DNA from 3 places in the Pedobacter sp. CG_S7 genome. Region 1 is predicted to be linked to each of the others. Evidence: riboswitches for the same ligand, from Rfam matches in the RefSeq annotation. Region 1 holds a riboswitch; each other region holds the start of a gene.
What was found. Region 1 has a riboswitch for S-adenosylmethionine ahead of AAKU52_RS13505 (SusC/RagA family TonB-linked outer membrane protein). Riboswitches for the same ligand answer to the same signal wherever they lie in the genome.
Positions count from the first base shown of each region.

Region 2: another riboswitch for S-adenosylmethionine. It lies ahead of metH (methionine synthase); the one in region 1 lies ahead of AAKU52_RS13505 (SusC/RagA family TonB-linked outer membrane protein).
Region 3: another riboswitch for S-adenosylmethionine. It lies ahead of AAKU52_RS08885 (O-acetylhomoserine aminocarboxypropyltransferase/cysteine synthase family protein); the one in region 1 lies ahead of AAKU52_RS13505 (SusC/RagA family TonB-linked outer membrane protein).

Region 1 is NZ_JBEONS010000028.1:17,968-26,069, forward strand. It holds gene AAKU52_RS13490 (ArnT family glycosyltransferase) at 1-83, opposite strand, end outside; gene AAKU52_RS13495 (GDP-mannose 4,6-dehydratase) at 80-1,051, opposite strand; gene AAKU52_RS13500 (zinc-dependent alcohol dehydrogenase family protein) at 1,379-2,425, opposite strand; SAM riboswitch class I at 2,771-2,876, shown strand; gene AAKU52_RS13505 (SusC/RagA family TonB-linked outer membrane protein) at 3,210-6,383, shown strand; gene AAKU52_RS13510 (SusD/RagB family nutrient-binding outer membrane lipoprotein) at 6,395-7,828, shown strand; gene AAKU52_RS13515 (response regulator transcription factor) at 7,951-8,102, shown strand, end outside.
Region 2 is NZ_JBEONS010000003.1:182,215-190,316, reverse strand. It holds tRNA gene AAKU52_RS03740 (tRNA-Met) at 8-80, opposite strand; gene era (GTPase Era) at 191-1,069, shown strand; gene der (ribosome biogenesis GTPase Der) at 1,116-2,417, shown strand; gene AAKU52_RS03725 (S41 family peptidase) at 2,422-4,029, opposite strand; gene murQ (N-acetylmuramic acid 6-phosphate etherase) at 4,181-4,987, shown strand; gene AAKU52_RS03715 (hypothetical protein) at 5,003-5,572, shown strand; gene AAKU52_RS03710 (Bax inhibitor-1/YccA family protein) at 5,623-6,387, shown strand; SAM riboswitch class I at 6,501-6,611, shown strand; gene metH (methionine synthase) at 6,722-8,102, shown strand, end outside.
Region 3 is NZ_JBEONS010000013.1:3,904-12,005, reverse strand. It holds gene mqnE (aminofutalosine synthase MqnE) at 1-1,103, opposite strand, end outside; gene AAKU52_RS08895 (hypothetical protein) at 1,245-1,739, opposite strand; gene AAKU52_RS08890 (trans-sulfuration enzyme family protein) at 1,808-2,929, shown strand; SAM riboswitch class I at 3,066-3,178, shown strand; gene AAKU52_RS08885 (O-acetylhomoserine aminocarboxypropyltransferase/cysteine synthase family protein) at 3,423-4,745, shown strand; gene AAKU52_RS08880 (homoserine O-acetyltransferase family protein) at 4,765-5,823, shown strand; gene AAKU52_RS08875 (homoserine dehydrogenase) at 5,824-7,077, shown strand; gene AAKU52_RS08870 (MarR family winged helix-turn-helix transcriptional regulator) at 7,120-7,599, opposite strand; gene AAKU52_RS08865 (HlyD family secretion protein) at 7,736-8,102, shown strand, end outside.

The sequences.
Region 1 (8,102 bases):
CAACTTCCCAATTGCCAAAACAGCGCACATAAAAGTACAGCAAACAGAATTCCAAGTTTTGTTGAATTAAGAAGGCTTATCATAATTTGTGTACTGTTTTAAACCAATTAATAAAGTTTATGATGCCCTCTTCTATGGTTGTTTCCGGATAATAATTAAGTAATTCTCGAGCCTTATTGATGTCGGCATTAGTGCCTAAAACATCTCCGGGCTGCATCGGTAATTGGTTGATGACTGCTTTTTTTGCTAAACCTTTTTCTAGAAGTACCTGTAGTTGTATTAAACTAACAGACTTATCGCCACTCAAATTAATGACTTCAAATACATTCTTCTTTTTATCCAGGTAATTAATAGCCAGTTGGATACCTTTAACAATGTCGCTAACGTAAGTATAATTACGCATGCTGTTTCCATCACCAAATAAAGGAATAGTTTGGTTTTGGAGGATCATTTTTGTGAATTTATAAATGGCAAGATCTGGCCGCTGACAAGGGCCATAAACCGTAAAAAAGCGCAGTGCAATGGTATTTATCTGGTATAAATAATGGTATAAATAGCAATAATCCTCAGCTGATTTCTTTGTTATGCCATAAGGACTGATCATAGGCCCAAGGATTTGATTTTCTTTAAATGGTAACTTAAAGTCACTATTTCCATATACTGATGAAGAAGAGCCAAATATTAATTGATGAACTTCGTATTCCTTCAGGCATTCTAACAAATTTATTGTTCCCTTTACATTTACCTCTTCATATAAAACAGGGTTTTCAATACTTGGGCGTACACCCGCCAATGCTGCAAGGTGTATAACTCCATCGATCCTGTTTTGTTCGAAAATCTTTTTTAATGCGCTTTTATCCCTAATATCTACCTGCTGCAGCTCATGGTTTTTATGGTTAATTAAATGTTTTACATTTTTCCTTTTAATTTCAGGATCATAGAAAGAATCAAAATTGTCGACATTAATGACTTTATGGTTCTGTAATATTAAAGCGTTACATAAATGAGATCCGATAAAACCTGCTCCTCCAGTAACTAAATAGGTATTCATTGGTAACTTGTTTAAGTGTAATTTAGCTATTAGCAGTAGAAAAAAACAAAATTATTTTTTATTTAAATTTTGCTTATTTAATTTTTTAAATAATATTTTGATTAATGTTTAAAGCTAGAGCTGAGTAATCAGCTTCTAAAACAGGCTTTGTTGTTTATGGTTGTTTTTGGAAATAGCATGCGGTATAGGACAATTGATTTATGGCGGAATTTTAGCAGATCATTGATAGGTCGTTTGCAGGTCATTTAGACCTACCAAGGACCTACCAACCACCTAGTAAGGACCTGCCAACGACCTGGCAAAAATAACTTTAGGACAAACTTTTTTTCAGGGTTCAATGATCACCTTCATTGCTTTTTCTTTTGAAGCATTTCCAAATACCTCATAGGCATGAAGTATATCATTCAATTTGAAATGGTGGGTAATTAATTGTTTAGGATTCAACTTTCCTGAAGTAACTGTTTTTAATAACATAGGTGTTGTATTGGTATTGACCAGACCGGTAGTCAAGGTTATGTTTTTAATCCATAGCTCCTGTAGCTGAAGGTCAACACTTTTTCCATGCACGCCAACATTGGCAATATGGCCTCCGGGGCGAATTATTTTTTGACAAACATCAAAAGTTGTTGGTAAGCCAACAGCTTCAATGGCTACATCTACACCATCCTTGGTTTCTGCCATGATCTTTTTTACCGCATCTTCCTTCTCAGAATTAATGATATCGGTTGCTCCAAATTTTTTCGCTACACTTAATCGATTTTCATCGAGGTCTACCATATATATTTTTGCAGGAGAGTAGAATTGAGCAGTGAGTAATACCGAAAGGCCAATTGGCCCTGCGCCAATAATAGCAATAGTGTCACCAGGTTTTACTTGTCCGCTTAAAACGCCAATTTCATGACCAGTAGGTAATATGTCACTTAACATCACCAATGCTTCCTCATCAGCACCTGCAGGAATAGAATGCAGACTATTGTCGGCATGAGGAATCCTGACATATTCTGCCTGGGTACCGTTAATCAAATGCCCTAAAATCCAGCCGCCATCCTCACAGTGGCTAAACATTTGTTTTTTGCAGTATTCACATGTTCCATCAGAGGTGATACAGGAAATGATAACATGATCACCTTTTTTAAAGTTTCTAACACCTGCCCCTAATTCCTCAATAACACCAACCCCTTCATGTCCTAGGGTTGTTCCGGGTTTGCAGCTCGGCGTTTTGCCATGTAAAATACCTAAATCAGTGCCACATATAGTGGTTTTTAGAATTTTCACCAGCGCATCTGTCGGTTTTTCAATTGCTGGTAGTGGTAAATCTTTTAATTCAATTTTTCCTGGTCCGCCATAGACAAGGCCTTTCATCATTTTTTTCATATTTATTGGTTTAATTATTATAAAATGTAGTGGTTCGAGCGCTAATTGTCTGAAATAGTACCAGATTTCTTTAATTGAAATATTCTTTATTCCTTTTAAATGCTATCGAATAAATGATTAGTGTTATTCTATTTTAGCGTGATTTATGTTTGTAGAATGTTGTCATTGAGATTTTTAAAATAAAGGAAAGCGGTGGTCTTCTTTAAACACAGCAATACTAAAATGGTTTTTTATATAAATGTTAGATAAGAAGAGGAGTTGAAGTGATAAGCAAAGAGAAACAAAATCTATAAATTATATAGACTATATATTTTTTATACTATCTTTGCGCTAGTTATTTTGAAATACTTATCAAGAAAGGTGGAGGGAATGGCCCGTTGATACCTTAGCAACCATTAACAATTGTAAATGGTGCTAAATCCAACCCAAAAATATTTGGGGAAGTTAAGTCAGTTGAATGCAAAAATATTTTTATAAATATATGTAGCACTTCTGGTTTACGGAGGTGCTTCTTTATTCAGCAGCTTCTTGAAACTTGATTGATAGGTAAATTATTTAAAAGTTAAAATTAATTACGATGAAAAAAAACTTACTTACCTGTCTAATCCTTCGAATGCGCATCGATATTTGTTGCTGTACTTAGGGAGTAATAAATATCAGGGCATTTCAGCCCAAATTAACAATCATTTTTCAAGTCTTTTAAAATTGTCCCTGGCAGGGAAATGCAACTGCTATGCCTCGATTTTAGGAAACGCATTAATTAAAATTATTAATATATCCAATTATGTTCAAGAAAATTAAGCTGTCGGCAATTCTCTTTTTGCTGTTGCTTTCACAAATAGTACAGGCCCAGAATATTAAGGTATCAGGTACTGTAAAATCTGCAGATGGCGTAACCTTACCAGGTGTTTCGGTATTTGTTAAAGGCGCAAAACAAGCAGTTATGACCAATGGGAAAGGCATTTTTTCCATCACGCTAACAGGTAAAAGTACCTTGGTATTTTCCTATATCGGGTCTTCTACAAAAGAAGTTGAGGTAGATAACAGCACTAATTCTTTAGAAGTTATACTTAAAGACAGCGATAATGCATTAGATGAAGTTGTGGTAACTGCATTAGGTATTTCCAGACAAAAAAAATCTTTAGGATACGCAGTTCAGGAGCTTAAGGGTGATAATCTTGCTGAGGCTAAAGAAACAAATTTAGTGAATGCCCTTGCAGGTAAAGTTGCAGGTGTGAGGGTTACCAATAGTCAGGGAAATATGGGATCTTCGCGAATAGTAATTAGGGGAGAAACTTCTATCTCTGGAAATAATCAGCCTCTTTTTGTGGTAGATGGGATTCCGGTAGATAATTCGCAACTCAATTCTGCAGGTGCAAGAGATTTTGCCAATACCATTTCTGATATCAACCCTAATGATATTGAATCAATGAGTGTCTTAAAAGGACCAAATGCAGCAGCACTATATGGATCAAGAGCGGCGGCTGGTGTAATTATTATCAAAACAAAAACGGGTAAGTCGAATAAAGGACTGGGGATTACCTTCAACTCTAATGCAGTTTTAGAAAGTTTGCTTACCCTTCCAGTGTATCAAAATGCATTTGGACAGGGCTCAGAAGGTAAGTTTAGCTATGTTGATGGAAAAGGTGCTGGTATAAACGATGGTGTTGATGAAAGTTGGGGCCCCAAACTTGATGGAAGATTGATTCCACAGTTTTATTCTAAAGGCATACCCGTTCCATTTGTAGCGCATCCTAATAATGTCAGGGATTTTTTTGAAACCGGTTATTCCTTAAGCAATGGCATTTCTGTAGCAGATGCAACTGAAAAGATCGATTATCGCTTATCCTATAATAACTTGAAGCAAGTAGGCGTGGTTCCAAATTCGGGTCAGGGTAAAAACTCTTTTGCGTTGAACACAACTTTAAGGTTAACACCAAAAGTGACCATTAGCGCAAATGCGAACTATAGCAAACTAGGTACTGATAATTTACCTGGAACGGGTGGTTCCAGAGCTACAAGTACAATGCTCCAGTTTACTTGGTTTGGAAGACAGGTAGATGTCAATAGATTGAAAAATTATTTGGATGAGAACGGAAATACCTTCAATTGGAACAACAGTTATTACAGTAACCCCTATTGGGTAGCTTATGAAAATACGGTTTCACAGAACAGAAACAGATTAATTGGAAGTATTGGTTTGAATTATAAAATTATCGACGGTTTAGCGTTTAACCTCCGTTCGGGAACAGATTATTATAACGATCGCCGCAAAATTAAGGTAGCTTATGGTACAAGTGGTACGCTGTTTGGTTCGTATACAGAAAGTGCGTTTACTGTCAATGAAAACAATACAGATGCCACCTTAAACTTTACTAAACAGTTGAATACAGATTTCAGTTTGGAGGCTTTATTAGGGACTAACATCCGTTCCCGCTACATCGAACAGAATGATCAAAGTGCACCACGATTAGCCGTTGCTGGTCTGTATAATTTGAGTAATTCCAGAGATCCTTTAACTTCATCTAATAGATTTACCGACCTGAAATCTTATAGCGGATATGCCTCAGCGCAAATTGGATTTAGAAATTATCTATATGCAAACGTTACTGCCCGTAACGACTGGTCGTCGACTTTACCGGCAGAAAACAGGTCTTACTTTTATCCTTCTTTTAACGGAAGTATGGTACTAACTGAAGCTTTTGATATTAAAAGTAGCGTATTGAATTTTGCGAAAATCCGTGGAGGCTGGTCGAAGGTGGGTAAAGATGCAGATCCTTACCAATTGTTGAATACCTATGTTTTTGGTGCGCCATTCGGTTCCAATCCACAGCTTTCCCCATCTTCAACGGATTACAATCCAGACTTGAAACCAGAAACTACAACGTCCTCAGAGATAGGTGCAGAAGCAGTGTTATTTGATAAAAGACTTCGTTTTGACTTGAGTTTATACAATACAAATAGTTATGACCAAATTCTGAGTGTAGATGTAAGTCAGAGTACAGGGTTTCGTTCAAAATTGTTCAATGCAGGTAAAATTAATAATAAGGGTATTGAAGTTCAATTCGGCATAACACCAATAAGAAAAGCATTTACCTGGGATATAGATTTGAATTATGCAGCCAATAGAAGTAAAGTAATTGAACTTGACAAAGCTGGCTTACTACAGAATTATGTGGTTAGTACAAGTACTGTACAGGTAATTGCAGCTGTAGGTGAGCCTTATGGAGCGCTGTTCGGGAATGCTTTTTTAAGAGACGGCAATGGAAATATAGTTGTTAATGCAACCGGAACGCCACAAGCTGATCCAAACAAAAAAGTATTGGGCAAATATACTCCAGACTGGATAGGAGGGATTTCAAATACATTTAGTTATAAGGGAGTTAGCCTAGGTATTTTGGTTGACGCTAGTTTTGGCGGCTCAATTTATAACGGAACTTATTCAACCGGAACTTATACAGGTATTTTAGCCTCAACACTACCAGGAAGAGCTGCTGAATATGGTGGTATCTCTTATTATTATCCTGGCGATTTAAAGGGGAATGGAACGGTTAGATTAGCAAGCGGTGCAGCTGCACCAGCCGGAGTAACAGTTTATGATGATGGAATTATATTCGATGGTGTAACGGCTGATGGAAAACGTAACGAGAAAATTCTCCCAGCACAACAGTATTACAAATCTTTCCGTACCATTAATGAAGCCAACATTTTTGATGCTTCTTATGTAAAGTTACGTGAAGTTAAATTAAGCTATAACCTTCCATTAAAGTGGATCAGTTCTTTAAATCTTCAAGGGGTTTCTGTTTCGCTGGTAGGCCGTAACCTGATGATCATCCATCGTAACGTGGAAGATATAGATCCTGAGGTTGCCTTCAATACTGGAAACGGACAGGGCATAGAAAGTCTCTCCAATCCAACTACGCGTTCTTACGGACTAAATCTTAACATTAAATTTTAACATTTCCAGACATGAAAAAGAATAGAATATATATCATTGCTATGTTAGCGCTTTCACTTGCTTCATGTAGTAAGGAACTTGATAAAGTGAACATCAATCCAAATGCCACAGAAAATGCGCAGCCCGATTACCTTTTAACGGGGGCTATTAAAAATACAGTAGATGCTTATTGGGGAGTAACCAATAATATGAATTCTAGCTTACTTTTTGCGCAACATTGGGCAAAGGTTCAATATACAGAAGAAGACAGGTTTATATTTTCAAATAGTAGTTTTGTTTCGCTTTGGTCTGTCGGTTATTCGCAGAGTATTAACGCCTTTGATAAAATTATAGAAATAGGAAATACTACGAGCAATCCAAATTATAAAGGAGTGGCCTTAACACTAAGATCTTGGGTGTTTCTTTTACTTACCGATGCATATGGAGATATTCCGTATTCGCAGGCGGGAAAGTTAAACGAGTTTATCACACCCACTTATGATAAGCAAAAAGATGTTTATTTTGGTTTATTGGAGGATCTTAAAACAGCTAAAACGACTTTGGATCCGGCAGGAAAAGCAATAGCGGGCGACCTTATTTACAATGGAAATATTGACAGATGGAAAAAACTAGCCAATTCACTAAGACTGAAAATAGCACTTCGCATTGCGGATAAAGAACCTGCAAAAGCAAAACAGGTTTTAGATGAAATCAAAGCTGATGGCGATCTATACCTTAACGACAATACGGCTATTGCACAATTGGTTTATCAGCTCTCCCCACAGCAAAATCCAATAGGAGCTCAATTTGAGAACAGAGATGATTACAGGATAAGTAAAACCATTGTAACTAAATTATTTAGTTTGAACGATCCAAGACTGGCAATTTATGCGAGTAAAACACAAATCGCTACGCCAGCAGAATATGTGGGCTTGCCAAACGGTTTAACCAATTCTGAGGCTAGTATTATTGGGTTTGCAAAAACATCTAAACCGGGAGCCTATTTTCTTTTGCCACAGGCACCTGCAGTTATTTTTAGTTATGCTGAGGTGTTGTTTGGTAGGGCAGAAGCTGCCGCAAGAGGCTTTACTACCGAAAACGCAGCCGACTTATATCAACAGGCAATTAGAGCATCTTTAAAGCAGTATAATGTTTCTGATGCTGTAGCAACAACTTATTTAGGTCAGGCTTCGGTTCAGTATGATGCCGCAAATTACAAGAAGTCAATAGGTGAGCAAAAATGGATCGCACTTTTCGGACAAGGTTTGGAAGCTTGGACAGAAAGACGCAGGCTTGATTACCCGCAATTAACAGCCTCGGTAAATACGGTGTTAGATGGAAAAATTCCAGTTCGTTTTATTTATCCTGGAACGGAACAATCTTTAAATGGCCAGAGTTATAAAAATGCGGTAGCTAACCAGGGTGTCGATTTATTAACCACCAAATTGTGGTTTGATGCTTACTAAGAGTGTCAAAAAGATTTAAAAAGCCCCCATTAAGTTTCTTGCTTTTTGGGGGCTTTTGCATGAGGTTAATTTTTAATTTACCAATTTTAATAAGTTAAGATCAAAATATATTATTTTACATTATGAAAATACTTGTGGTAGAAGACGAGCTGGCATTGCTTGAAAGTATTCTGGACTATTTTACTGGTGAAGGAAATATTTGTCAATATGCAGCTGATTTCCATTCAGCGATGGAAAAAATAAGTATTTACAATTATGATTGTATCCTGCTTGA
Region 2 (8,102 bases), on a different contig from region 1:
TCTCAGGTAGCGGGGACCAGACTCGAACTGATGACCTTCGGGTTATGAGCCCGACGAGCTACCAACTGCTCCACCCCGCACTTTATACAATTTAAAAGTTATTGTCAAATCCTTAACTCTTCCTCCGAATTGGAATGCAAAGATATAATTCGTTTCTTTGTGGTGCAAGTTTATTTTAAAATTTATTTTCATGTCACATAAAGCAGGTTTTGTAAGTATAATAGGAAAGCCCAATGTGGGCAAATCAACGTTAATGAATGCCTTGGTGGGTGAAAAGCTTTCTATTATTACTCCGAAAGCCCAAACTACTCGTCACCGTATTCTAGGAATTGTTAATGAGGAAGCCTATCAAATCGTTTTTTCCGACACGCCGGGTATCATAAAACCGCGTTACGGATTACAGGATTCAATGATGAATTCTGTGAAAGGCGCATTGTCTGATGCAGACCTACTGCTGTTTGTAACTGATATTAATGAAGAGCATGATGAAAATGATGTTCTGGAGAAGATTATTAACACAACCATCCCTATGGTGGTTCTTATTAATAAGATTGACAATGCCACGCAAGCTGAAGTGGAAGAAAAAACTGCCTATTGGCAGGAAAAGTTAAACCCTAAACATATATATGCTATTTCGGCTTTGCATAAATATAATCTTGATGGAATATTAGGCATGATATTAGACTTCATACCAGAACATCCTGCTTATTATGATAAAGAAGAATTGACAGACAGGAGTCAAAAATTCTTCGTTTCTGAAATCATCAGAGAGAAAATCTTCAACAATTATCAAAAAGAAATCCCTTATAGCACAGAAGTGATCATCAAATCTTTTAAAGAAGAAGAGAACATCACCAGGATCAGTGCAGAAATTATTGTGGAACGCGACTCCCAAAAGAACATTCTTATTGGAAAAGGCGGATCCATGTTAAAAAAAGTTGGAACTGAAGCCCGTAAGGATATTGAGAAATTTTTGGATCAGAAAGTTTTCCTTGAAACCTTTGTTAAAGTATTGCCAGATTGGCGCAGCAAAAAGAATTATTTAAAAAGTTTCGGGTACGAAAATTAAACCTACCTTTGCAACCCCTTAATAATTAATACAATTCACTAAACATATGAGTAACATTATCGCAATCGTCGGAAGACCGAACGTAGGCAAATCTACCCTTTTTAATCGCTTAACTGAAAGTCGTAAAGCAATTGTTGATGATTTTAGTGGCGTAACCCGCGACCGCCATTATGGTTCAGCAGAGTGGACAGACAAAAATTTTACTGTAATTGACACAGGAGGCTATGTTGCAAATTCAGAAGATGTTTTTGAGGCAGCCATCCGTGAACAGGTTGTTATTGCCATTGAAGAAGCTACCGTTTTATTATTTATGGTAGATGTAACCACTGGAATTACAGATCTTGACGACGAAATTGCTGCTTTATTAAGAAGAAGCAAAAAACCAGTTTTTATTGTTGTTAACAAAGTTGACAATACTGCTCTAGAAAATGAAGCTTTCGTGTTTTACAACTTTGGCTTAGGAGAGATTTATTCTATCTCTTCCATGACCGGTTCTGGAACGGGAGATCTACTGGATGATGTCATCAAGCATTTTGAAGATATTCCGGAAGAAGAAAATGCCTTGCCTAAACTAACAATCGTTGGTCGTCCTAATGTTGGAAAATCATCTTTAATTAACGCTTTAATTGGTAAAGAAAGAAATATCGTAACCCCAATTGCCGGAACAACAAGAGATTCAATCCACATCCATTATAACCAATTCGGGCATGAATTCATGTTTATTGATACTGCCGGATTGCGTAAAAAAACTAAAGTAAAAGAAAATATTGAGTTTTACTCTGTGATGCGTACCATTAAAGCTTTGGAAGAAGCAGACGTGGTTCTCTTGATGGTTGATGCTGTTGAAGGCCTGGAATCTCAGGATGTCAATATCTTCCACCTTGCAGAAAAGAACAAAAAAGGAATCGTGATTTTAGTAAACAAATGGGATTTGATTGAAAAGAACAACCAAACGGTTAAAGTTTTTGAAGAGCAGATCCGCACAAAACTACAGCCTTTCACTGATGTGCCCATCGTTTTCGTTTCAGTTTTGAACAAACAACGTATTTTTCAAGCCATTGAAACTGCTTTAGAAGTTTATAAAAACAGGGCTAAGAAAGTTCCAACCTCCAAATTAAATGATGTGATGTTGCCTATCATTGAAAACTATCCACCACCATCCATGAAGGGTAAATACATCAAAGTGAAGTATGCCACACAAATTAATGCAACCTCGCCCATGTTTGCCTTCTTCTGCAATTTACCACAGTACATTAAGGAACCTTATAAACGCTTTATTGAAAACAAATTAAGAGAGCATTTTGATTTTAAAGGCGTGCCAATCCAAATCTATTTTAGACAAAAATAAATGATTACTGCAGGCTTACTATAGCCTGCTTTATCATATTATCATATTGGTTTAGGGCTCTGTAATAGCCCGAATCTCCCAAATGATACTTATATAAAAGTACCCTCAGGTCATTATAAATCAACGGTTTTGCTGCATTAAGCTGCTGTTTGTCTATAATGACCTTTTTGCGTTCCAAGTATTTTACGAAAGAATGAAAGTCTATCGGACTAACGTTAAAAGTACCCATATTTTGTTCTAGATAATTGCTGGTATATCTGCTGCCCAAAACATCAAAGACAAAATCAAACAACAACTTTTGTGAAATCAACTTGTGGTAAAATTGATTAAGGCCAAGCGTATCCAATTTCACAAACACATCAGGATGAATACCGCCACCGCCAAACACCTTTTTCCCAGCACCTGTTATAAAGGCTACATTTTTCTTCAGGCTATCCTTAGCTTTTTGTTTTTTATCCGTTAGCTCTCCATCATTAAAGCGCTCTTCCAACTCGTTTTGATAAGCCTTATACCCATCTTTATAAGATTTCTGTATACTGCGCCCCAATGGCGTGTAATACCTTGCTATAGTTAAATTAAGTGCAGAACCATCTCCAAAAGCAAATTGCTCTTGTACGAGTCCTTTACCAAAAGAGCGGCGACCAATAATGATGCCTCTATCGAGATCTTGTACTGCACCAGCTAGAATTTCACTTGCCGAAGCGGTATGTTCATTAATTAGGATAGCCAACTTACCATGTTCAAACATCCCCCCACCCGTTGCAATATAATCTGTTCTGGGCTCATGTTTTCCCTCAGTGTATACAATCAGTTTGTTTTCTGCAAGAATCTGGTTAGCTAAACCTGTCGCTGCACTCAAGTATCCTCCACCGTTATCCCTTAAATCAAGAACAAGCTTGGTCATGCCCAGTGACTTCAATACTTTTAAGGAATCCGTAAAATTAACATCGGTATTTGCGCCAAATTTACTAATACGGATATACCCCATATTTTCATTTAGCATATAAGAAGCATCAATACTACTCACTAAAACATTGCTTCTTTTTATTTTTAAGACCAGGGGCTGAGTAACGCCCGGGCGGAGCACCACTAAACGTACCGGAGTTCCTTTTTCACCCTTAATTTTACCTATCATCTGCTCTTTTGGCAAATGCATTCCGCTAACAAAAAAATCATCTATTTTAAGTATCCTATCACCTGGTTTTATACCAGAATTATAGGCCGGACCAGACATAACTACACTAGTCACCAGCAGCGTATCATTCAGCACATAATATTCAACACCAATACCCTGAAAATTTCCCTCCAGCATTTCCATTTGTTCATTAGCCTCTTTTGGGGGTAAGTACATACTGTGAGGATCCAGCTGATGTAAGATACTGTCAATTGGTAAATGATATAAAGTATCTGTATTGACCTCATCAACATAATTTCTATCGATAAGGTGAATAATTTCATCTACCTTTTCCGTGTTGTTAAAGCCCTGAACAACAGGCTTTGAAAGTTGATAGCCCTGATCTTTCAGAAACTTATAACCAAGAAACATTCCACCTATTAAAGTTACTGAATAAGTGAGTGCAATAAGTAGATTTTGACGGGTATATTTATTCATTTAACAGCTGTTGCACAAAGCTATGAAATAACCAAGTTATTTAACCTAAACTAGCCTTATGAATTTAAAAAATTTAAACATTATATTTGCAGATTTATATTACGATTTCTAATTTAGAAAGAAATTAACGAAATTTAGCAAAAAACTGTATATGATAAGAGTCACCGAACAAGAATCCAGGTATAATGATATAGACAAGATGTCTGTCCTTGAAATTTTAAAAGGGATTAACCAGGAAGACAAGACTGTTCCACTAGCCGTAGAAAAATCAATTCCACAAATTGAAAAATTAGCTACTGCTGTCTCTGAACGTATGCAAAACGGAGGTCGCCTTTTTTATATAGGTGCAGGCACCAGCGGTCGACTAGGTGTGGTTGACGCCTCAGAATGCCCTCCAACATTTGGTGTTCCTTTTGATTTTGTAGTTGGAATTATTGCCGGAGGTGATATAGCCATCAGGAAAGCTGTCGAAAATGCAGAAGATGATTCTAAACAAGCCTGGGTCGATTTACAAGAATACCAAATCAATGAAAAAGATAGCCTTATTGGGCTGGCTGCATCTGGAACAACCCCTTATGTTGTTGGTGGCTTAAATACCGCCCGTAAACATGGTATTTTGACAGGCTGCATTGTTTGCAATGAAGGAGGCCCTATTGCTGAAGAAAGTGATTTTCCAGTTGAAGTGGTTGTAGGCCCAGAATTTCTGACAGGCTCTACACGTATGAAATCTGGGACAGCTCAAAAATTAGTACTGAACATGCTCAGCACCACTGTCATGATCAGGTTAGGCAAAATTAAAGGCAATAAAATGGTGGACATGCAGTTAACAAATCATAAATTGGTAGACAGAGGAGCACAAATGATAATGGCAGCACTAAACATTAATCATGACCATGCAGAAGACCTGCTTATGCGTTATGGAAGTGTACGTAAAGCGATTGAAGCAGCCGGACAATAAAAAAAGATAAAGCTTATGCACGAAATAGAACCTTATTATCAATGGAGGGATGATTACATCGCTGCAGAAGACGAGCGTTCCCCTTTTTATAATACAGAGTATTCAGAGTTCTATTTTGATAAACAATTATATAACTTTTTAATACACCCGCAATGGGATGATTTTGGTTCTAATACATTGTATTTAAAGGTACTTTATGTTGACTACGATAGTAATTATGCCATCATCGAATTTATGGGCGAATGGAATGATGCCATTAATAATGACATCATGCTACTGAAGCGGGAAATCCTGGAATTGATGATTGACGAGGGTATTAACAAATTTATTTTGATAGGTGAAAATGTACTTAATTTTCATTCCTCGGAAGATAGTTATTATGAAGAGTGGTTTCAGGATGTGGAAGATGGCTGGATCTGCGGGATCAATTTCAACGCACATGTGATTGATGAATTCCGAGAAAGTAATATTGACTATTATATAAATTTCGGCGGATTATTAGACGAATTGGCATGGAGAACCTTAAAACCCTTACAAATTTTCAAGAAAGTTGAAGAAATCCTGACAAAAAGACTAGGGGCATAGCTTTTGTAAGTACAAAACAATCATTATCTTTAAATAAAATTAAAAAACAAATGGATAACAACAATAATTTCAACTGGGTGCAAAGACCTGAAATTGTTCAGGATGAAAAAGGAATGGTTGCAAAAAGATTTTTTGCAAATGTTTTCTTATGGATGTTCATTGCCCTGGGTTTATCAACTTTAGCAGCTTTATATATGGCTAACACTCCAGCAGCTATGGATTATTTAGTAAAATACAATGCAGATGGTCAACGTACCGGAATGACTATATTGGGTTATATTGCGATGTTCGCCCCGCTTGGACTGGTTCTTTTAATGAGTACAGGTTTAAGTAAACTTTCTTACAATGCCCTGCTTGGGGTATTCATCCTTTATGCTGTCTTAACCGGCGTAAGTTTAAGCTTCATCCTATTAACCTATCAATTAGGATCTGTAGTCGCTTGTTTTGCTGCTGCAGCAGGTATTTTTGGCATCATGGCAGTTTTAGGCTATACCACAAATACAGATTTAAGTAAATTCGGACCAATATTAATGGTTGGCGTAGTTGGCTTGGTAATCGCAAGTATAGTCAATATGTTTATTGGCAGCTCACAATTTGATTACATCATGAGTTTCTTTGGTGTAGCCATCTTCACTGCATTAACAGCTTATGATGTGCAAAAGTTAAAACGCATTGGAGAAGGAATTGAAGAAAATGGTGACCAAATTGCAGCAACAGACAGTAAAAAACTGGCAATCATGGGCGCCCTATCTCTATACCTTGATTTCATCAATATTTTCCTTTTCTTATTAAGAATATTCGGAAGTAGAAAATAACATTATTCAGAATATAATTTGGAAGGCCATGCAATTTTGCGTGGCCTTTGCAATTTTATTAGGTTTCATGATGTTTTCTTTGGAAATCATTTTTCTTTATTGCACTTTTGTAAAGCTTATAGAGAAAGACGGAGGGATTAGACCCTGCGATGTCTTAGCAACCTGTGCTTACAAGGTGCTACATTCTACTGAAACGGCTTAAAATCGTTTCGGAAAGATAAGTTGAATCGACTCCTTACCGGAATCCCGAATAAGCTTTTTTGTATCGTAACCCCCTCTTTAGGTGATGTCAAATCATCCTGTGGGATCACCCTACTCTTAAAAAAGACAAAGCATGAGTATCAAAGAAGAACTGGAAAAACGAATTTTAATTATAGATGGCGCAATGGGTACTATGATACAGCGGCATGTATTAACAGAAGAGGATTTTAGAGGTGAGCGCTTTAAAAATCACCCTTGTGATGTTAAAGGCAATAATGACCTCCTTAACCTCACTCGCCCCGATATCATAAAATCTATTCACCTCGAATATTTAGCCGCAGGAGCAGATATCATTGAAACGAACACCTTCAGTACGCAAAGAATATCCTTAGCTGATTACCAGATGGAAACACTGGATTATGAAATGAGCTTTGCAGGATCAAAAATTGCAAAAGAAGCCGTTACTGAATTTATGGCTGCGCATCCAGACCGTAAATGCTTTGTAGCAGGGGCTGTGGGACCTACCAATAGAACGTTATCCATTTCACCAGACGTAAATGACCCTGGTTATAGGGCCTTAACTTTTGACGAATTGGAAGACGCTTACTTTCAACAGGTTAAAGGACTTGTTGATGGCGGTGCTGATGTGCTGTTAATTGAAACTATCTTCGATACCCTGAATGCTAAAGCAGCAATATTCGCCGTAAAAAAATACGAGCAGGAAATTGGTCGTAAAATTGAGATAATGATCTCCGGCACAATCACTGATGCCTCCGGCAGAACGCTTTCCGGCCAAACAGTAGAAGCCTTTTTAAACTCCATCATTCACGCTAAACCCTTAAGCATAGGCTTCAACTGTGCTTTGGGCGCCAAAGATATGCGACCGCATATCGAAGAACTTGCTGCAAAAGCAAATTGCTATGTGTCGGCCTATCCTAACGCTGGCTTGCCTAATGAATTTGGAGCCTATGATGAAACACCTCATGAAACTGCACACCTCGTGGAAGATTTTATGGAGCATGGTTTTGTGAATATCGTAGGTGGCTGTTGTGGTACTACACCAGATCACATTGCCTGCATTGTTAAAAAAGCAAAAAACCTTAAAGCTAGAAAAATACCAAGCCCGGAGCGTTACCTGCGCTTAAGTGGTTTAGAAGCTGTTACGGTTACCCCAGAAAGTATCTTTGTTAACATCGGCGAAAGGACTAACATCACAGGTTCGCCAAAATTCTCTAAACTTATTCTAAGTGGCGATTTTGAGGCTGCGCTTACCGTTGCCAGGCAACAAGTGGAGGGTGGTGCACAAATTATCGATGTAAACATGGATGAAGGAATGATTGATTCTGAAGCTGCAATGACTAAATTCCTAAACCTTATTGCTTCTGAACCCGACATCTCAAAATTACCCATCATGGTTGATTCATCTAAATGGACGGTAATTGAAGCTGGTTTAAAATGCTTGCAGGGAAAAGGGATTGTAAACTCTATTTCCCTGAAAGAAGGAGAAGAAAAGT
Region 3 (8,102 bases), on a different contig from region 1:
GTATCGCGTTCTATAGGTTTACGTTTTACCTGCTTAATTAAGGCAACAAGTTCCTGGGTACTCATCTTTGGGTTTTGCTCTTCCGCTCCAGCCATTGAATAAATTTTTGTGGTATCATCCAGCGTACCATCAATATCATCAACACCAAAATTCAGCGACAATTGTGCGGTTTCCCTGCTGATCATTGCCCAGTAAGCTTTGATATGTTCAAAATTATCAAGGTAAATCCTTGCGATGGCATAGTTACGCAAATCTTCAATCACAGAAACTTCCGGAAGGTAATCCATCTGGTTATTCTGATTTCTGAATTTTAAAGGTATAAAAGCCTGAAAACCACCAGTTTTATCCTGCAATTGGCGCAGACGTTCCATGTGATCTACCCGATGCCAATATTCTTCTATGTGGCCATATAACATTGTAGCATTAGTGCGCATACCTAAAAGATGAGCTTGTTCATGAATATCCAGCCATTGCTCGGCATTACATTTATCATGCGCAATCTTTTCTCTAACCTCAGGATGAAATATTTCTGCTCCTCCTCCTGGCATAGAATCTAAACCCGCTTCTTTAAGGTATTTCATTCCCTCAAAATGTGTTAATTTTGCCTTCTTGAAAATATAATAATACTCTACAGGGGTTAATGCTTTAATATGTAATTCAGGGCGGTGTGCTTTTGCACGCCTAAAGAATTCTGAATAGAACTCCAGATTTTGTTTTGGCACAACACCCCCGGTAATATGAACTTCTGTAACAGGTTCATTGTCGTATTTCTTCAACACCTCCATCATTTCATCAACGCTCATTTCCCAGCCCTCTTCCTTTTGTTTAATTAACCTGGAATAAGAACAAAATTTGCAGTCGTACACACAAAGGTTTGTGGGTTCTATGTGAAAGTTCCGGTTAAAAAAGGTTTGATCACCATGTTTTTCTTCCCTGATGTGATTTGCTAAAACGCCTAAATACCCCAATTCAGCATGTTTATATAAATAAACACCTTCATCAAATGTAATTCTTTCTTTATTTTGAACTTTAAAGGCAATCGCTTTTAATACTTGCGTTAAATTAGGGTCATTCAAAAGTAAAGACAATGTTGTAGTATCCATATTTTATTTCAAGATAATGTAAGCAAAGTAACAAAAATTTGAGATAATCATTGTTTTTGAAAAGTAAAAGAAAATATAGGGCAATAAAAAAGGGGACTAATTAAAGCCCCCCTTTTAACTAAACCAAACTTAAAAACAATATTATTTTGTTGCCTTAGAAAAATTCAATACAACATAAGCTGTTTTATTGCCATATTCTATTGGCGATTTTAGCACTAATTCGTCACCTGTAGTGGCAGAAAGCACCAGTCTGTAACCTGAGGTTACGTTTTTGGCTTTATCACCTTCATAGATTTTTTTAAACTGGAAAGTTTCATCAGCAGTACTTACCGACCAGAATATACTTTGTGTTGCAGCAGAACACCCTTCACCACCTGGCAAAGTATAACTTCCATTTCCACTATTCGTTAAGTTCCATGTACTACCAATAAAGCATTTATAGGAAGCCTCTTCAAATAAAGACCTTACAGCAATTGCGGGAATACCTTCAAAAGTTACGTTATTTAACACCCAGTTACCTGTAACTTTACTCCTTTTTAAATTTGCTGAAGTTGAAGTACTTTTAGTAGTGGAGCAACTTTGCAAAACCATTAATGAGCTGCAAAAAATGGCTGCTATAAACAATATTCTTTTCATATACTTGTATTTTCATTAGTCATTGCATAAATCTTGCCAAAAATTTAACTTTATCATCTTTTAACTTTATGAAAACAGAAACCATAGCTATACATAGTGGAAACATTATTAAAAGTGCCACAGGAGATGTTACTCCGGCGATAAGTCTTTCAACTACTTTCTTAAGAAACGAGAATGGCGATTATCCTGGGGGGCATATTTACAGCAGGGTGAGTAACCCTAATAGAAATGCCTTGGAAACAGTTTTAACAGCACTAGAAAAAGGCGCTGATGCTTGTGCTTTCTCTTCTGGAAATACTGCAGGCATGGCAATGTTTCAGGCGTTAACTCCTGGTAGTCATATTATTGCGCCAGACGACATGTATTGGGGTTTTAAAAAACAATTACAGACTTTATTTAAAGACATCTTAACAATTGACTTTGTAGACTTAACCGCTATCTCACAAATAGAAGGCTTTATTCAATCCAATACAGTAATGATTTGGACAGAAACACCTTCCAACCCATTATTAAAAATTACAGATATCAGCGCCATTGCTGCCATCTGTAAAAAACACAGCATCATGTTAGCTTGCGACAATACTTTTGCGTCGCCATGTTTACAAAACCCAATTGAACTGGGTGCAGATGTGGTCATGCATTCTACTACAAAATACATCGGTGGACATAGCGATGTATTAGGCGGTGCGTTAATAACGGCTAAAAAAGATGCCTTTTGGGAGAAAATTAAAAATATTCAACAAGTAGGTGGTGCCGTTTCCTCCCCTTTCGATTGTTTCCTTTTATTAAGAAGTATCAAAACGCTGCCTTATCGCATGCGTGGCCATAGTGCCAATGGAATGGCTTTAGCCGTATATTTAGAAAACCACCCGCAGGTGGAAGCCGTTTATTACCCTGGTTTACCCTCCCATCCACAACATGAAATAGCAAAAAAACAAATGAGCGACTATGGTGGTATGTTATCTATTTTAGTTAAAGGAGGTAATGAGGAAACTAAGAAAGTAGTTAATAAAGTTCAGCTATTTGCCCAGGCTACCAGTTTAGGTGGCGTGGAAAGTTTAATTGAACACCGCGCATCAGTGGAAGGTCCAGATTCTAAAACACCAAAAAACCTGCTCAGAATTTCGGTTGGATTAGAACATATTGATGACCTGATTGCTGATATGAAACAAGCGCTCGCCAACCTCTAACCTAATTTAATTATTTTGTAGGGTATAAATTTTAAAATATTCAGAATTTAATTTTGTAATTAATTTTTATTCCCTACATTTGGACTATCAACAACAACAACAACATGTTGATCAAGTCAATACTCTTTCAGAGATTGATTTATTAAGAAGTGGCGAGAGACAGGCTCCCTGACCCACTGGCAACCCTCCCAACAGGAAGAAGGTGCCAATTCCTGACCAGATAACAGGTGTTAAATGGAAAAATAAATTAATACTAAAATGAAAATTAACAAAAACCAGCTCCGCTTAAGCGAAAAATCGAAACACAACAAAGAACAATTACAGCGTTTTTTAACCCAAAATTCTTTCCCTTGTTGTATGCAGCCTACTATGAGTATGTGCTGTTGCCTATACTAGCCATAAAAAGTCTACCTTTTTATGCTTTAATCTCTTGCGCTTTATAATCATCAAAAGCAGAAAATCAATCAATAGAACCTTAATAAAAAAAAATAAAATGTCAGCACCCTATAAATTCGAAACGCTACAATTACATGCAGGACAAGAAATTGACCCAACAACCGGTTCAAGAGCTGTTCCAATATACCAAACTACCTCTTATGGATTTAAAAATTCAGCACATGGGGCCAATCTTTTTGCTTTAAAAGAATTTGGAAATATCTATACCCGCATCATGAACCCTACTACAGATGTTTTTGAAAAACGGGTTGCCGCTCTGGAAGGTGGCGTTGCTGCAGTAGCTGTTGCTTCTGGACAGGCCGCACAATTCATTGCATTAAACAATATTTTAGAGGCTGGAGATAACTTTGTTTCTTCCTCTCATTTATACGGTGGCAGCTACAATCAATTTAAAGTGGCTTTTAAACGCTTGGGTATAGAAGCGCGTTTTGCAAATGTCGACCACCCTGAAGAATTCATCCCACTTATTGATGAAAAAACCAAAGCTATTTACCTTGAAACGGTAGGTAACCCCTCTTTCAGTATCCCTGACTTTGAGAAAATAGCAAGTATTGCCAATAAATATGATCTTCCCTTAGTTGTTGACAATACTTTTGGTGCTGCAGGATATTTATTCAGACCTTTAGAACATGGGGCCCATGTTGTTGTAGCTTCTGCTACAAAATGGATAGGCGGGCATGGAACCAGCGTTGGCGGTATCATTGTTGACGGAGGTAATTACAATTGGGGAAATGGAAAATTCCCTGCCTTCTCTACCCCTTCTGAAGGTTATCATGGTTTGGTTTTCAACGATGTATTTGGCAGCAATGGTCCTTTTGGAAATATTCAATTTGCCATCCGTGCCCGTGTAGAGGGTTTAAGAGATTTTGGCCCTGCCCTTTCCCCATTCAACTCTTTCTTGTTGATTCAAGGACTGGAAACTTTATCCTTAAGGGTACAACGACATGTAGAAAATACACTGGAACTGGCAACATGGTTAGAAAACCATCCGCTGGTTAGATCTGTTAGCTATCCAGGCTTGGAGAGTAGCTCTTATCATACCCTTGCAAAGAAATACCTGAAAAACGGTTTTGGTGCAGTGCTATCCTTTGAACTGAACGGCACCAAAGAAGAAGTTACTGGTGTTGTCGACAACCTTAAACTGGTAAGTCACCTGGCCAATATGGGCGATGCTAAAACCCTGATCATTCAGCCATCGGCAACCACACACCAACAATTAAGTGATGCTGAACAAACCGCTGCCGGGGTTACCCCAAATCAGTTGCGTGTCTCTGTTGGCATTGAACATATCGATGATATTAAAGCAGATTTTGAGCAGGCTTTCCAAAAAATAAAATCCCTACAAGAACTACCTGCCTAAACATAATATAAGCACAAAAATGAGTACGATTAACACTTATAGTTACCAAAAGATTTTTAAACTTGAAAGCGGTAAAAAGCTGAGGGGATTAGAAATAGCTTATCAAACCTTTGGTAAACTTAATGCTAAAAAGGATAATGTTGTTTGGGCTTGCCATGCGCTTACCGCAAATTCTGATGTACTGGACTGGTGGAAAGGCCTTTTTGGAAACAATGACCTCTTTAATCCTAAAGATCATTTTATTGTTTGCGCCAACATCATTGGTTCGAATTATGGAAGTACTAATCCTTTAAGTATTAACCCGGTTAACGGACTGCCTTTTTACCTCTCTTTTCCTGAATTTACCGTTAGAGATCTGGCAAAGATACATGGGCTTTTAGCAAATCACTTAGCCATAGACCGAATTAAAGTGCTTATTGGTGGTTCTTTAGGCGGTCAACAAGCACTCGAATGGGCTATAAATGACCCAAGTAAAATAGAGAATTTAATTGTGGTAGCCACTAATGCTGTGCATTCTCCATGGGGAATCGCTTTTAACGAAAGTCAGCGATTAGCCATCAGCACCGATCGTACTTTCTATGCACAAAAAGCAACTGGTGGTTTAAAAGGATTGAAAGTTGCAAGAAGCATTGCCTTATTGTCTTATCGGACTTATGATGCCTATGCCTCTACACAATTGGAAACTGTTAATGACAAAACCACAAACTTTAGGGCTGCTTCTTACCAGAGCTATCAAGGCGAAAAACTCTGCAAACGTTTTAATGCTTACAGCTATTGGTATTTAACCAAAGCAATGGATAGTCATAATGTTGGCCGTGGCAGGAAAAGTGTATCCGATGCATTGGCTGCTATAAAAGCGAACACTTTGGTGATCGGGGTTGAAAACGATGTGCTCTTCCCCATCGCCGAGCAGCAATTTTTAAGTAACAATATTAAAGATGCTACATTTCATCAAATCATATCGGCTTATGGCCATGATGGATTTTTAATTGAAACTGATATGCTCACCAAAATAATAGGCAATTTTCTAAAAGCAAGTGTGAATAAGAAAATAATTAAATTTCAAAAAACGGGATAGATGAGTAAGAAACTTAAAATAGGTTTATTTGGTTTTGGTGTAGTAGGACAAGGGTTACATGATATTATAAAAGGTCAGGATCTAAATATTGAAGTCATAAAAATTGCGATTAAAAACCCTGAAAAAAAACGTAACCTCGACAAGAAGTTATTTACAACAGATCATCAGGAACTTTTAGATCATCCAGATATCAACACCATTGTTGAGCTCATAGATGATGCCGATGCGGCCTATGCAATTGTTAAAAAGGCTTTAATATCTGGTAAAAATGTTGTTTCTGCTAATAAAAAAATGATTGCCCTTCATCTTGCCGAATTGGTAGCATTACAAAAGAAATATGGCACCTCGCTTTTGTATGAAGGTTCAGTTTGTGGAAGTATCCCTATTATCAGAAACCTTGAAGAATATTACGACAATGAGTTGCTGCATGGAATAAGCGGTATTTTCAATGGCTCCTCCAATTATATTCTATCAAAGATTTTTAATGAGGGCATGAGTTATGATTTGGCCCTAAAACAAGTACAGGATTTAGGTTTTGCCGAATCTGATCCAATATTGGATGTGGGCGGCTATGATGCCAAATACAAACTGGCCATTGCTACGGCACATGCTTATGGCTTATTTATCAATCCTGATCATATCCTCAATATTGGTATTCAAAATTTATCTGAAAGCGATGTGAAATATGCTAAAGAAAAGAATTTTAAAATCAAACTGGTACCTACAGCCCGAAAAATAAGCACACAACAGGTAATTACCTATGTATTGCCGAAATTTGTTAGATCGGATGACTTCATTTATAATGTGGAAAACGAATATAACTGTGTGACGGTACAGGCTGCTTTTGCCGATAAACAGTTCTTTTTTGGTAAAGGAGCCGGTGGCCATCCAACGGGTGCTGCAGTTTTATCAGACATTGCCGCTTTACGCTATGGTTACAAGTATGAATATAAAAAATACCAGCAGCAAAATGGATTAGTACATACCGACAATGTAAACCTGGAGGTGTATTTGCGCTATGAGCATGAATATACAGTAGAAAAACTTAAAATAGAAAATATTAGGGAACGCTTTTCTAATAAAGATTATAAATATGTGATTGGGAATGTGAGCCTGAAATCTTTACTTGAAAACCGTGAATTGCTGCAAAATAAGGATGTTTTCATCGCACATACTGGAAAAATTACCTACACCGCACAACAAATTTTAGGTGCAAAAAACAATCTCCTTAGTATAGCAACTCTAGAAAATTAATATAACTAAAAAGCCCCCATTCCTTACACTGCCCCTAAAAAGTTACACACTATTTAGGGGTATTTTTATTTGTTTAGTTTCTAATTCTTCATGTAATTGAATAATCTTCACAAAGGTCTCAATAAAATTATTGTACTTTTTTTCTCCTAAATGCTTTACGTATCTTTCTGTAAGTTCATTACTCATCGTTTTAATTTCTTCAAATAAAACCTCCCCATCCTTAGTTAAGAAAATCATGATTGAGCGAGCATCAGATTCGCTTTTAGTAGTGTAAACCAATTTCAGTTTCTCTAATTCCCTTACAATTTTACTTACCCCTTGTTTAGTTACCTTAATTTTTTTAACGAGGTCGAGATTGGAAATTCCTTCATAACCAATATTCATAAAATAAGGCATGTAAGTGATATGATAACCACTAGAAATCATCAAAGCTAAATTATCTGAAGACCATTTATTAGTTAAATGATTGTAACGATATAATAATTTAAAAATTAGATTTTCTGGAACCTTGAAACTTTGCATGTGCTCAAATCAATTTAGTGCGGAAGGAACGAATGTCAATAAAATGTTGTTTTTACAAAAGTAAGTAAAAATAAACGTAAACTAAGTTTACTAAGTTAGTCAACTTAGTTTACATTTGCCCTCTAATTTCAAACAAATGGAACCCGAAGAAAAGAATCAAACTCCAGCTAAAAAAGGAGTAAAGACAATTATTATTGTTGCGGTAGTATTAGTAATAGGTTACTTTGCTTTTACCAAAATTAGTCATGCATTAACCCATCAATCGACAGACAATGCACAGGTAGAAACAAATTCAGTACCTGTATTAAGCAGGGTTCCGGGCTATATCAATAGTTTCTTGCTTAAAGACTTTCAAGAAGTAAAAAAAGGAGATACACTTGTGATCATTGACGACAGTGAGTATGTATTGGCGGTAAGACAAGCAGAAGCTGATTTATTAGCAGCTCAAGCTGATTTAAGTAGTGCCGAAGCAGCACTTCCAACCATTGGTTCTGATAAGGATG